DNA from 3 places in the Neobacillus sedimentimangrovi genome. Region 1 is predicted to be linked to each of the others. Evidence: riboswitches for the same ligand, from Rfam matches in the RefSeq annotation. Region 1 holds a riboswitch; each other region holds the start of a gene.
The links. Region 1 has a riboswitch for S-adenosylmethionine ahead of GZA11_RS03955 (methionine ABC transporter ATP-binding protein). Riboswitches for the same ligand answer to the same signal wherever they lie in the genome.
Positions count from the first base shown of each region.

Region 1 (4,251 bases):
CCCATTTTCAATATAATTGCCAATGGTACATATCAAATCTATTTTTACCATCAAATCTTGTTTCAATGTAAAGAAATAAGAAAAGCCAGTGAATCATCCTCACTGACTTTTCTAACCTTTTTTCTACTTATATTAATTATTCAGATACTGGTACAACAGCACCATCATATTTTTCTAAAATGAAATCTTGGATTTCTTTTGAATGTAGAACTTCGATAAGCGCCTTGATTTTTTCTCTATTTTCGTCCCCTTTACGAACGGCAATGACGTTTACATATGGAGACTCTTTATCTTCAATAGCGATTGAATCTTTTAATGGATTTAAGCCGGCATCGATCGCGTAGTTAGAGTTGATTAACACGGCATCCCCTTCACCTTTATTATAGATTTGCGGAAGAAGTGCTGCCTCATAGTTTGCATCAAATTTAAGCTTCTTAGGATTCTCTACTACATCTTTAATTTCAGCTTTTGTCTTATCAATGCCGTCTTTTAATTTAATTAGTCCTTCTTTTTCAAGTAAGGATAAAAGACGCCCATGGTCAGCGACAGAGTTACTCATGATAAGATGTGCACCTTCTGGAAGGTCGCTAAGTTTTTTGTACTTTTTGGAATAAACACCAATTGGCTCAATATGGATACCACCTGCATTGACAAATCCATAACCGAATTCTTCATTTTGAGCATTCAAGTAAGGGATATGCTGGAAGTAGTTAGCATCCAATTCTTTAGATGCTAAAGACTTGTTAGGTAATACATAATCTTGGAATGTCTCGATTTTCAGGTCAATGCCTTTCTCCTTTAATAGTGGTTTTGCTTCTTCTAAAATTTCAGCATGTGGTACGTTGGATGCACCGACCACTAATGTTTTTGTTTCTTTCGATGCTTTATCCCCGCTATCTCCAGCGTTTTCTTTGTCATTTCCTGTTCCACAAGCAGCAAGAACAAAAGCAAGCGTTAAAGCAAAAAATACACTTAACCATTTTTTCATTGTCTAAACTCCCCTTTATCGTTTATCTAATTTTGAAGTGATAAAATCACCAATAAATTGAATCGCAAATACTATAACTAAAATGATAATGGTAGCAACCAAGGTTACGTCATTATGTCCTCGCTGGAATCCTTGAAGATAGGCGAGATTTCCCAATCCTCCTGCACCTATGACACCCGCCATGGCTGTATAGCTAACCAAGGCAATGGCTGTTACCGTAATTCCGGAAACAAGTGCCGGCATGGATTCCGGTAACAATACCTTCCAAATAATCGTTCCCGTAGTTGCTCCCATGGATTTGGCAGCTTCAATAACACCTTTATCAATTTCACGAAGGCCAATTTCAACCATTCTTGCATAGAACGGAGCGGAACCAATAATTAAAGCTGGCAATGCTGCATTTTCGCCAATCATTGTTTGAAAGATTAACATGGTTAATGGAATTAATAATACAATCAAAATAATAAATGGTATGGAACGGAAAATATTTACGATTGCACTTATGACTAAGTTAATCGGCTTATTTGCCCATAAATTTCCCGGTGATGTTAAGAATAAAAGCATACCAAGAATGATGCCCAACACAAATGTAATCAATACGGAAATGCCCGTCATATATAAAGTTTCCACCGTTGCCTGCCACATCGCCGACCAATCGACATTTTGAAAGTAACCTTCTTGATTATTCACCTGTAACCACCTCCACTCCTACCTTTTGGGAACGAATATATTCTATGGCTCTACTGATTTCTGCTTGGTCCCCGTCGATATGAATGAAAAGAGATCCGTACGAACCGCTTTGCGTTTGCGAAATCTTACCTTGTAATATATTGACTGTCACATGGTGATGACGAATTAGATGGGTGATCAGTGGCTGTTCAGCAGAATCACCAATAAAGGTTAACTTGACAATGGAACCTGAATGATAACGCTCCAGTAAATGCTCGATGGTTTCTTTTGCTTCTTCCGGCTCTGTCACTTGTTGAACAAATCGCTTTGTAATCGGCTGTTTAGGGTTTTTAAACACATCTAGAACCTGACCAAGTTCAACAATTCTTCCACTTTCCATAACAGCTACACGATGACAGATTTTCCTGATGACATGCATTTCATGGGTAATTAACACAATCGTTAAACCTAGTTTTTTGTTAATATCGACTAATAGATCCAAAATGGAATCTGTAGTCTGTGGATCAAGTGCAGAGGTTGCTTCATCACAAAGCAAAACTTTTGGATTATTTGCCAGCGCTCGAGCAATCCCGACCCTTTGCTTCTGACCTCCACTTAGTTGAGATGGATAGGCATCTTCTCTACCTTCTAGACCAACTAATTTAATCAACTCGGCTACCCGTTTTTTCCTCTCTGGGGCTTTCACACCAGCAATTTCTAATGGGAAAGCAATATTTTCACTAACTGTTCTTGACCACAAAAGGTTGAAATGCTGAAAAATCATACTAATTTCTTGCCTTGCCTGCCGAAGCTCGCTTCCTTTAATTTTGGAAATTTCCCGGCCCGCCACTGTTACAGAACCATCTGTTGGAATTTCCAAACCATTCAGCATACGAATTAAAGTACTCTTTCCGGCACCACTATATCCGATGATTCCGAAGATTTCGCCTTCTTTAATTTCAAGATTCACTTCATCCACAGCTTTAAGCAGGCCATGCTTGGAAGGAAAAATCTTTCGGACGTTTTTGATCGATATCATGAACTCACCTGCTTCTTATCCGAATTAAATTTATATTTTGACTTTTTTTCTGAAAAGGATTCTATCATTGGCGGGCAAAAAGGAATTTCTTGCCCCCAATATGATCTTATAAAAAAATGCCTTTCTGCACAGGCAGAAAGGCATCATAAAACAACAATCCTTTCTCCCATCTCTCAAAGCAAAATGCTTTGTGTGAATTGGCACCATTTCAATTCAAAGAATTGACGGTTGCCGGGCTTCATTGGGCACATCCCTCCACCTCTCTTGATAAGAGCGTTTAAGCAATCCTATATTCAGTTAACACATCGCTGTGTATAAGTCAGAAAATATTTTACGAAGGCTATCGTATCACGGATAAAAACAGGTGTCAATGGAAATTTTTAATAATACTTAGGCTTTCGTTTTCAAAGAGGTAATACCTGTTGCTACTTCAATGGCATCTTCTAAATCTTCAATTAAATCCTCTACATTTTCAATCCCAATAGATAAACGAATTAAGTCTTCTGACACACCAGATGCCTTTAATCCTTCCACATCGAGCTGTTGATGGGTGGTGCTTGCCGGGTGAATAATCAAGCTCTTGGCATCACCGACATTCGCTACATGCGCCCAAATCTTAATGGAATCTATTAATTTTGCCCCAGCTTCTCTTCCACCTTTTATTCCGAAGATAACAATTGAACCAGCCCCTTTAGGCAGATACTTTTGAGCAAGCTCATAGTCAGGGTGAGAAGCATCCCCTGGATAAGAAACCCACTCGACCGCTGGATGGTTCTTCAAGTACTTAACGACCTCTTTCGCATTGGCTACATGCTCTTTCATACGCACATGCAATGTTTCCAATCCTAATACAAATTGAAACGCATTTTGTGGACTTAACGAAGGTCCCATGTCTCTAAGCAGTTGAACACGTGCTTTAATAATATACGCAAGTGGTCCCAGTGCCTCCGCATAAACAAGGTTATTGTAGCTTGGATCTGGAGTAGTGAAGCCAGGGAATTTCGGAGAATTCCAATCAAATTTACCACCATCTACAATGATGCCTCCTGTTGTCGTACCATTTCCTAACAGCCACTTTGTAGCAGAGTGAACCACAATATCTGCCCCATGCTCAATCGGACGGCATAAATATGGAGTGGCAAAAGTATTATCAACAATTAATGGAATACCCGCTTCATGTGCAATATTTGCCACTTTTTCGATATCCAACACGCGCAAACTTGGATTTCCAACAGTTTCAGCAAAGACCGCTTTTGTTTTTTCCGTAATAGCTGCCCGGAAATTCTCCGGATCCTCTGGGTCGACGAACTTTACGTTAATCCCGTATTTAGGAAGAGTCACAGCAAATAAATTGTATGTTCCACCATATAGTGTGGAAGCTGACACAATTTCATCTCCAGCTTCGGCAAGGTTAAGAATCGCGAGCGTTATGGCTGCCATACCACTTGCTACCGCAAGTGCTCCAACCCCTCCTTCCAAAAGTGCAACCCGTTCCTCAAAAACCGTTGTTGTCGGGTTATGGATACGGGTATATATATATCCTTGCTCTGCCAGT
Region 1 is NZ_JAAFZF010000006.1:8,839-13,089, forward strand. It holds gene GZA11_RS03945 (MetQ/NlpA family ABC transporter substrate-binding protein) at 137-988, opposite strand; gene GZA11_RS03950 (methionine ABC transporter permease) at 1,004-1,633, opposite strand; gene GZA11_RS03955 (methionine ABC transporter ATP-binding protein) at 1,671-2,696, opposite strand; SAM riboswitch class I at 2,860-2,970, opposite strand; gene GZA11_RS03960 (O-acetylhomoserine aminocarboxypropyltransferase/cysteine synthase family protein) at 3,087-4,251, opposite strand, start outside.

Region 2 (4,251 bases), on a different contig from region 1:
CGGCTAAGCTTTAAATAGTTTGCTGCATACGTATTGGTTTGGATCACATCAGCACCAGCATTTATGTAGGCTTGGTGGATATGTTGAATTTGCTCGGGATGGGAGAGGTTTAACTCCTCAAAGCAGCAGTCTGTTCCGTATGAATAGAGCAGTGTTCCCATGGCTCCATCAGCGATTAAGATTTGATTTTTTAATTTTTCTAAAAAGCTCATGGTCATTCTCCTTGCTGCAGCACTAATTTTTTCTGTTGCACCTGTTCGAGTGCCTGGGAAAAATCTCTAATTAAATCAGCTGGATTTTCAAGCCCGACAGACAAGCGCAGAAGACTGTTTTTAATTCCACGTTTTTCCCTTTCCGCCTGCGGCATGGCCGCATGTGACATCTTTGCAGGGTAGGATAAAATTGACTCCACTGCTCCTAGACTAACTGCAAATACAGGTAGCTTCACACTTTCGACAAAGGTGCGGACAGCTTCTTCATCGACAAGTTCGAAAGAAAGGACCGCACCGGCTCCTTGAGTTTGTACATCCAGCAATTCTCTCTGCGGATGATTAGGAAGTCCGGGATAAAACACGTTTTTAACAAGCGGATGTTTCTCTAGGAAACTCGCAATTTGCAACGCTGATTTCTGAGAGTGTTCAAGTCGAACATGAAGAGTTTTTAAACCTCTTAAAACGAGCCATGCATCCTGTACACCAAGAACTGCGCCGAAGGAATTTTGTAAAAATCCAAGCCGATTGGCTAAACCTTTATCTTTGACAACAGCAAGTCCTGCCACTACATCACTGTGTCCGGATAAAAACTTTGTTGCACTGTGAAGTACCACATCAGCCCCAAGTTCCAAAGGTTTTTGCAAGGCGGGGGTTTGGAAGGTATTATCGACAAATGTCAGTGCACCAATTTCCTTTGCCATTTGGCTGATAGCTTTTATATCTGTCACCTTTAACAAAGGATTGGACGGGGTTTCAACATAAAATGCTTTCGTATTAGGCTTAATCGCTTGTTTAACATGATCTAAATCTGTCATGTCAACAAAAGAATGCTCAATCCCTAATCTAGAAAGCACTTCTGTAACCATTCGATAAGTTCCGCCATACACATCTTCGGTAATGACGACATGATCACCGGCAGACAGTAATAGGAAAGCCGTTGAAATGGCTGCCATACCGGAAGAAAATGCAAAGCCTTTCACCCCGCACTCCAATTCCGCAATAACCTCTTCTAGCGCTTCGCGGGTTGGATTTAAACTTCGGGCATAATCATATTTACCAAATTGGTCGATATCAAATTGATGAAAGGTGGAGGCGTGCTGAATCGGTACACTGACAGCTCCTGTCACAGAGTCCACTTTATGTCGGTTATGAAGAAGCTTTGTTTCAAAACAATACTCTTCCAATTCCATTAAACAATCACTCCTTTGTTAATTTTGGCAAAGGCTTGCTTTAGGTCGTGAATTAAATCCTCTACATTCTCAATTCCTACAGAAAAACGAAGCAGGCGATTACAAACACCTTTTTCAATTCGAATTTCTTCAGGAATATCTGCATGGGTCTGTGTGGCTGGATACGTGATAAAACTTTCCGTACCGCCAAGACTTTCGGCAAACGAAATCAGCTTTAAATTTTTCAAAAATGGATTAACCCAAGTTTCGTCTTTTATTCGGAAGGAAACCATACCACCACGGCCAGGGTAAAGAACATCTGTAACGGCATCATGTTGAGACAAATATTCCACGATTGCCTTTGCATTTTTTTCATGTCGTTCCATTCGTAGTGCTAAAGTTTTCATTCCACGCATTAATAACCATGAATCAAACGGGCTTAATACACCTCCGGCCCCATTATGATAAAGGGCTAATTGTTCACATAATTCTTTTCCTTTTGCGATGATAAGGCCGGCAAGGACATCGTTATGACCGCCCAAATATTTTGTCGCACTATGAATGACGATATCGGCGCCAAGCTTAATAGGCTGCTGTAAAAGTGGGGTATAGAACGTATTGTCGACAATCAGCAAAATACCATGTTTCTTCGCGATGTCGGCAATAGCAGCAATATCGGCTTCCTGCATGAGGGGGTTGGTAGGAGTCTCGAGAAAGATGGCCTTGGTTTGAGGGGTAATCTTTCTTTCAATTTCCTCCGGACAACCTGTATTGACATATTGACATCGTAATCCCCATTTTTTATAGCCTTTTTCTAAAAGCCGGTAAGTACCTCCGTATAAATCTTCACTGACCAACCATTCATCCCTGGATTGGAATAGAGAAAGGATGGTAAAAATCGCTGCCATGCCAGAGCTACACGCAAACCCTTGATCGCCGCCTTCCAAATCAGCAATGGTCTTTTCAAGGAGCTGGCGTGTTGGATTCCCTGTCCGAATATAGTCAAATCCTGTTGATTGTCCGATACCTTCATGTCGATAGGCGGTTGAAAAATATACAGGAGGATTCACCGTTCCTGTTGCTGTTTCACTTCTGTTTCCGATTTGTGCCAGTTTTGTATCAATTTTGTACATTACACACACTCCTTGTCTTGAAAAAATAGATTGGATATTTTTCAGCTTTAACGCGGTATGGGGATAAAGCTTGTTGATAAAAAAGAAAAAAGCCTTCTATAAGAAGAAGACTTTTGTTCGTACGAAACCATAAGGTCATTCTTCTTATCTCGCAAATTAACATTAATTTGCAGGAATTAGCACCTTTTCAATGGATCATCCATTGAAGGTTGCTGAGGTGTCATCGGGCCTTTCCCTCAACCTCTCTTGATAAGAACTATCAATATTTAAACTTTTTATAAAATTTACTATACTTTTCCTGCTTAGTCAATTCATTTTTATCTGAAAAGTTTGGAACAAATTTCTACAAATGAAAAAAAGCAGGGTTAACCCTGCTTTTTAAACATGTAAAAACTTCACACAAACTGGATGAGGAACGGTGATATCAGATTGAATCAATGAAAGTCGTCCAGAAAATTCATCTCTGGCGAATAAAACGAGATTGCTTGATTCTTGGTTAGAAGCAACGATAAATTTTTCAGAAGGATCCAATGAAAAATCTCGAGGCCAGTCTCCCTCTGTAGAAGTATGCTCGACAAAGGTCAGCTCTCCAGTAGTTCCATTAACACTAAATACCGCAATACTATTATGTCCGCGATTTCCTGCATAGACAAAACGACCATCGGAAGAAATATGAATCGCACTGCCCTGGTTATTTTCTTTGAAATCAGCAGGAAGAGTGGAAATATATTGCTTTTCGGTAAAATGGCCGTTTTCTGGATTATAGGTTAAGACAATAACTTCGGAACTGAATTCTGTCATGATGTAAGCAAACTTACCATTTGGGTGGAAGGTCAAGTGTCGCGGTCCACTGCCGGCTTTTAATGGATGTAGTTTGACCTTCGTCAATGTTCCGTCTTCGTTTATTTTGTATGTAATAAGAGCATCAATACCCAGCTCCACCACCACTACATATTTTTCATCAGGTGTTAATCCAGCATAATGGGTATGGGCCTTTTCCTGTCTTGGATCTGGACCACTGCCTTCATGTTGAATGATGGAAGCAGCAGGCAGAAGAGAGCCATCTTGATGAAGGAGATGGGATTCCACTGTTCCCCTATGGTAATTACCGCTGAATACATATTTGTTTTGGCTGTCAATACTTACATGACAGGGAGGAGCTCCGGCACTTACTTGGCTATTGATAGCAGTTAATTTTCCATTTTCACCAATGGAAAAAGCCTTTAATCCACCTTCTTCACCATCTTTTACTACAGAGTAAAGATAGCGATTGTCTTTACTAATGGCTAAATAGGTAGGGTTAAAGAGCTCTGCAGCCACCTCGATATTTTCAATTTTTCCTTCTTTCGTATTCAAGGTAAAAGAATAGATTCCTTTGCTGTCACCCTTTGTATACGTTCCAATGTAGCCAATGTATTTTTTATTCATGGTTCATTCTCCTTAGAAAGTAATCGAAGTTATTTTAACAAAAAATGCTCAATACTATAATAGATTAAACTTGCTTGAGACTCACTTGATGATAAATCTTGTTCTCCTTTATAAAAATGTTACAACGGTATAAGCTGATACTTCTAAAACAGTAGAAAATTAGGTTTTTCCGTTTTTTCGATAGTCATATGGCCTATTTCATCATTATAACTATTTTTTTCTTGATGCAAATTCCCGTCTACGATAATGTCCTTTTCTATACACTAACATTTTATTCTTTTTTATAAAAGCTCTAAGATAGTATAAACT
Region 2 is NZ_JAAFZF010000025.1:9,277-13,527, forward strand. It holds gene GZA11_RS09730 (bifunctional homocysteine S-methyltransferase/methylenetetrahydrofolate reductase) at 1-212, opposite strand, end outside; gene metC (cystathionine beta-lyase) at 215-1,402, opposite strand; gene GZA11_RS09740 (methionine biosynthesis PLP-dependent protein) at 1,402-2,514, opposite strand; SAM riboswitch class I at 2,656-2,770, opposite strand; gene GZA11_RS09745 (lactonase family protein) at 2,893-3,942, opposite strand.
Region 2: another riboswitch for S-adenosylmethionine. It lies ahead of GZA11_RS09740 (methionine biosynthesis PLP-dependent protein); the one in region 1 lies ahead of GZA11_RS03955 (methionine ABC transporter ATP-binding protein).

Region 3 (4,251 bases), on a different contig from region 1:
AGTTTTTGCTTTTGAATGCGAAATGATTCTTTCAAATTTTTTTTGAAAAACTTTTCACTGATTTTTGATACTTTTTCAATTTGCTGCTCTTGAGGAAACTCGTCAAGTGCCTGATTAATCAAGGCTTCAGAGATTCCTTTTTCCTTTAATTCCATCTTGATTACCTCTGGACCTTTATCAGTCGTGTTAACCTGTGTCCGAACATAGGCAGCAGCAAATTCACAGTCGTTTAAATATTTTTGTTCAGAAAGTTTCAGTAATACTTCATTTATTACCGGCTCATCCACCTCTTTTGAAATAAGGTAATCCCGCACTTCTTTTTCCGATCTCATTCTCCTCGCCAAGTAATGGACAGCTAAATTGTATGCCTTACGGATATCATCTTGATACTGAATTTCCATTAATGAAAACTCATCAATTTCCATTCCTTTTTTTAGATGAAATTTTATTAAAACATCACTATCTACACTAAATGCAAATTCTTCTCCTTGACCGGAATCCATATAAATATTGAACCGGTCTTTATTTTTCTGCTGTGTGGTGATTTTTGTAATGATTCCCATATCCCTTCACCTCACCTCTACTTTACCATTGAGTACATTTGTTATGAAGGAAAAAGATATTGGTATTCCATTGACCCTTAACTTATTAAATATATTTCCTAAAATACGGTATCATTCCATTTTTAAAAGGTAAAAATGGAGATGGGTACATTATGTACCATTTTACTTATTAAAATAATGGAAAGGATGATCAAATTGTCGGAAAAAAAGAAAAGAAATAGAGATCGTGAAAGAAGCCATTTAACAAGTATGCAAGAAGTTACATACGGCCATGAATTTAAAATGGCTGACAGAGCAGGCGGGTATTTAAAAAATAAAAGGTAATACCCAAACTGATTAATTTTTTCCATTAATCGACCCCATCCAAATTGTAAAAGCTAGTAAAGGGAGCATATTAAGCTCCACTAGTCACATTTGAAAGGGGTATTTTAATGGGCCGCTCAAGAGGACAAAAAACTCGTGATCGTAATAAAGCTTCACTCCCACAAGTTCCTAAAAACATGAAATCTGACGGAAATGATGTAGAATTCTCTAAAGAAATGGCAGATGGAGCTGACCTTGAGGCACTTTCCCGGGCCAATGCCGCCAACCAACGTGTCAATGCACGCAGAAAAAAATAATGGTGAAAAGAGTAAATGAAGCAGGTTTTTACCTGCTTCTTATTTTAATTAACTGTCACAGATTCCTTGGAAACGATTTTGGATTGAAACTCTCCTTCGATGGAAAAATAACGAATAGCGGTTTGTTGCTTTTCAAGGTGATTTAGATCATCCTTAGACGCTTTAACGACAAAAATCCCTTCCCCAATTTCTTCTTCAAGGCTAATGAATGGAGGGCAATTATATGGTATTAATCCTTGTACAAGCCAATATTTTATTTTTTTATGCTGTTTTGGAAGTACAGAAGAAGTTTTCACAGTTAGCTTCTTGGAGGATGACGATTGACAAACATAAACAAGATCTTCGATTACTGCACTTGCGGTTGGGAACATCCCAGCACCTGGACCTTGAAGTGTAATCCGTCCTACCAGATCGGAATGCACGGCTACTGCATTTTCTATCCCTTCCACATGATAAAAAGGGTGCTCACTTCCTACTAGAACAGGTTTAACCGATGCTTTAACTTGATTTCCCTCATTGATTAGGCTGGCAATATGTTTAAACTTCAATCCAATTTTTCCGGCAGTTTCCATCAATTCACTTGTTATGGAAGTGATTCCTTCTCGCTCAACTTCATCCCACTCAGGTTCCACTCCAAAGGCGATTTGGCTTAGAATCATTGTTTTATAAAATGCATCAAAGCCTTCAACATCATTCGTAGGATTCGCTTCTGCATAACCATTTTCCTGCGCCTGCAACAAACTTTCTTCAAACGACTGTTTTTTCTCTCTCATTTCTGTAAGAATAAAATTTGATGTACCATTTAAAATCCCTTCAATCTGCTGGACACGGTTAATTTTTAATAACTGTCTCAACGTTTGAATGACTGGTATTCCTCCGGCTACCGTTGCCTCGAATCCAACAGATACACTATTCTTTTCCGCCAGCTCAAGTAGCTCTTTTCCATGATGGGCGAACATTTCCTTATTAGCTGTAATCACGTGGCAGCCCCGCTGAATGACATTTTTCAAATATGTAAAAGCAGGTTCCTTATCGACAATTGCTTCAACAACCACATCCAGTTGAGGCAGTTGAAGGATTTCTTCAAAATTGGTAGTAACAAAAACTTCATCATGAATATTTCTTTTTCGATCTTTGTTTTTAATTAGAATAGCCGCTACTTCGACCTTTTTTCCTAAAACAGCTGACAGCTCATCAGAATGAGATTGAATGGTCCGATAAACTCCTTCACCAACCGTACCAAATCCGAGTATTGCCACTTTAATTACAGACATTTTCTCTTCCACCCCTTTACTAAAATGAAAAACCCTCTTCATAAGAAGAGGGCTTTTGTTTCCTCCTCTTATCTTTCAGGTAATAAACCTGCAGGAATTAGCACCTTTTCAAGGAATACCTTGAAGGTTGCCGGGCTTCATTGGGCCTAGTCCCTCCGCCACTCTGGATAAGAGTTATATTTCACTATTCATTATTTTCCAACATATTAATAACAATAATAGTCAACTATACTAAGGATGTCAATATTTCTCTTTTCAGAATAATCAATAAAACTTGTAAGAATTGATAAATTAGTACAAGTACACTAGGGTGAAAAGCATTTAAACTCCTGCGCAAATTCTGGTCAGGGATAAACCGCAGGCTAAATCACTTAGAAAATTCTCCAGTCCTCAAAAAACGAAGAACGTGGAGTAAAAATGATCTGTAAAGTATATCACTGTCTATTTTTAAAAGGGTTTTTCCATTCCATAAGAACCGCATAATTACAAGATTCTTCATCCTCGAGATAATCTTTGGCAATCCCAAGAGGAACTCTCCCGCATCGGAGTAGAAACGTGATAACAGGATCCTTTAACTGCCCGCTAATAATGGCTTGCAAATAGGCTTCTGGTGACATTTGATCAGCCACTTTATGGTAGCCTGGCATACGCCCTCCTCCGAGCAATCGATCATACCCTTTTTCAATTACGACATGGTACATAGCCTGCATCATTAATTTTCCTAGCCCAAGTTTGCGATACTTGGGACGAACACTAATGTCGACAATATATAAAGTATTACCGTTAGGGTCATGATTGCGAATATAACCGTGGTCAGTGATCTCTCCCCACGTATGGGCAGCATCATTTGGATCAAAGTCTACGCAAAGTCCGGTAAGTGACCCAGCTAATTCCCCATTGATCTCAACACATAAAGCTCCTTCTGGAAAAAGAGTAACATGATTGGTTAATTGCTCTTTGTTCCACCACAATTCCGATGGAAAAGGAGGTGGAAAACATTCGGACTGGATTTCAATAAGCTGATCAAAGTCGTCTTTCGTATAATTGCGAATACAAACTGGAATCGGACGATCTTGGTCAAAAACATACAATTCACTGTGATACACTTTACCAACCCCTCCATAAAACTATTTATAGTTCTTCTTTTTTTATTTCCAATCAGTGTACAGATCGGTTCTACGGTCGCGCCATGTCGTGACAGAACCACGCTCGCGAACTTCATATAATAATTGAAGGTCAAGGTCTGCGGTTACGATCATGTCATTATTGATTTCCCCTTGTACCTGTATGCCCTGCGGAGGGAATGGAATATCATTCGGTGTGATAACAGCAGCCTGCGCAAAATTAGCTCGCATAAAATCAACGGTTGGCAATGAGCCGACTGTTCCTGTTAGAACCACATATACCTGATTTTCAATTGCCCGAGCATGGCAGGTGTACCGGACTCGGTGGAACCCGTGGCGATCATCGGTACAAGATGGACAGAAAATAACGTCTGCTCCTTTTGCCTTGGCCATACGGACGATTTCTGGAAATTCAATATCATAGCAAGTTAGAATGGCTATTTTTCCTTTTTCCGTTTCAAAAATTTGAAACGAATCTCCTTTGGCCATATTCCATTCGTTAACTTCGGTTGGAGTAATATGAAGTTTGGCCTGCTCGCCAATTCTGCCATCTGGATAAAATAAATGTGCTGTGTTATATAACTTGCCGTTTTTTTCTAAAACATGAGTTCCGGCAATAATATGCATATTGGTTTCTTTAGCGAATTTCGTGAACAGTTCACGGTAACTT
Region 3 is NZ_JAAFZF010000019.1:25,789-30,039, forward strand. It holds gene recX (recombination regulator RecX) at 1-563, opposite strand, end outside; gene GZA11_RS08485 (YfhE family protein) at 759-887, shown strand; gene GZA11_RS08490 (YfhD family protein) at 995-1,183, shown strand; gene GZA11_RS08495 (homoserine dehydrogenase) at 1,228-2,457, opposite strand; SAM riboswitch class I at 2,523-2,631, opposite strand; gene GZA11_RS08500 (GNAT family N-acetyltransferase) at 2,892-3,563, opposite strand; gene GZA11_RS08505 (carbon-nitrogen hydrolase family protein) at 3,606-4,251, opposite strand, start outside.
Region 3: another riboswitch for S-adenosylmethionine. It lies ahead of GZA11_RS08495 (homoserine dehydrogenase); the one in region 1 lies ahead of GZA11_RS03955 (methionine ABC transporter ATP-binding protein).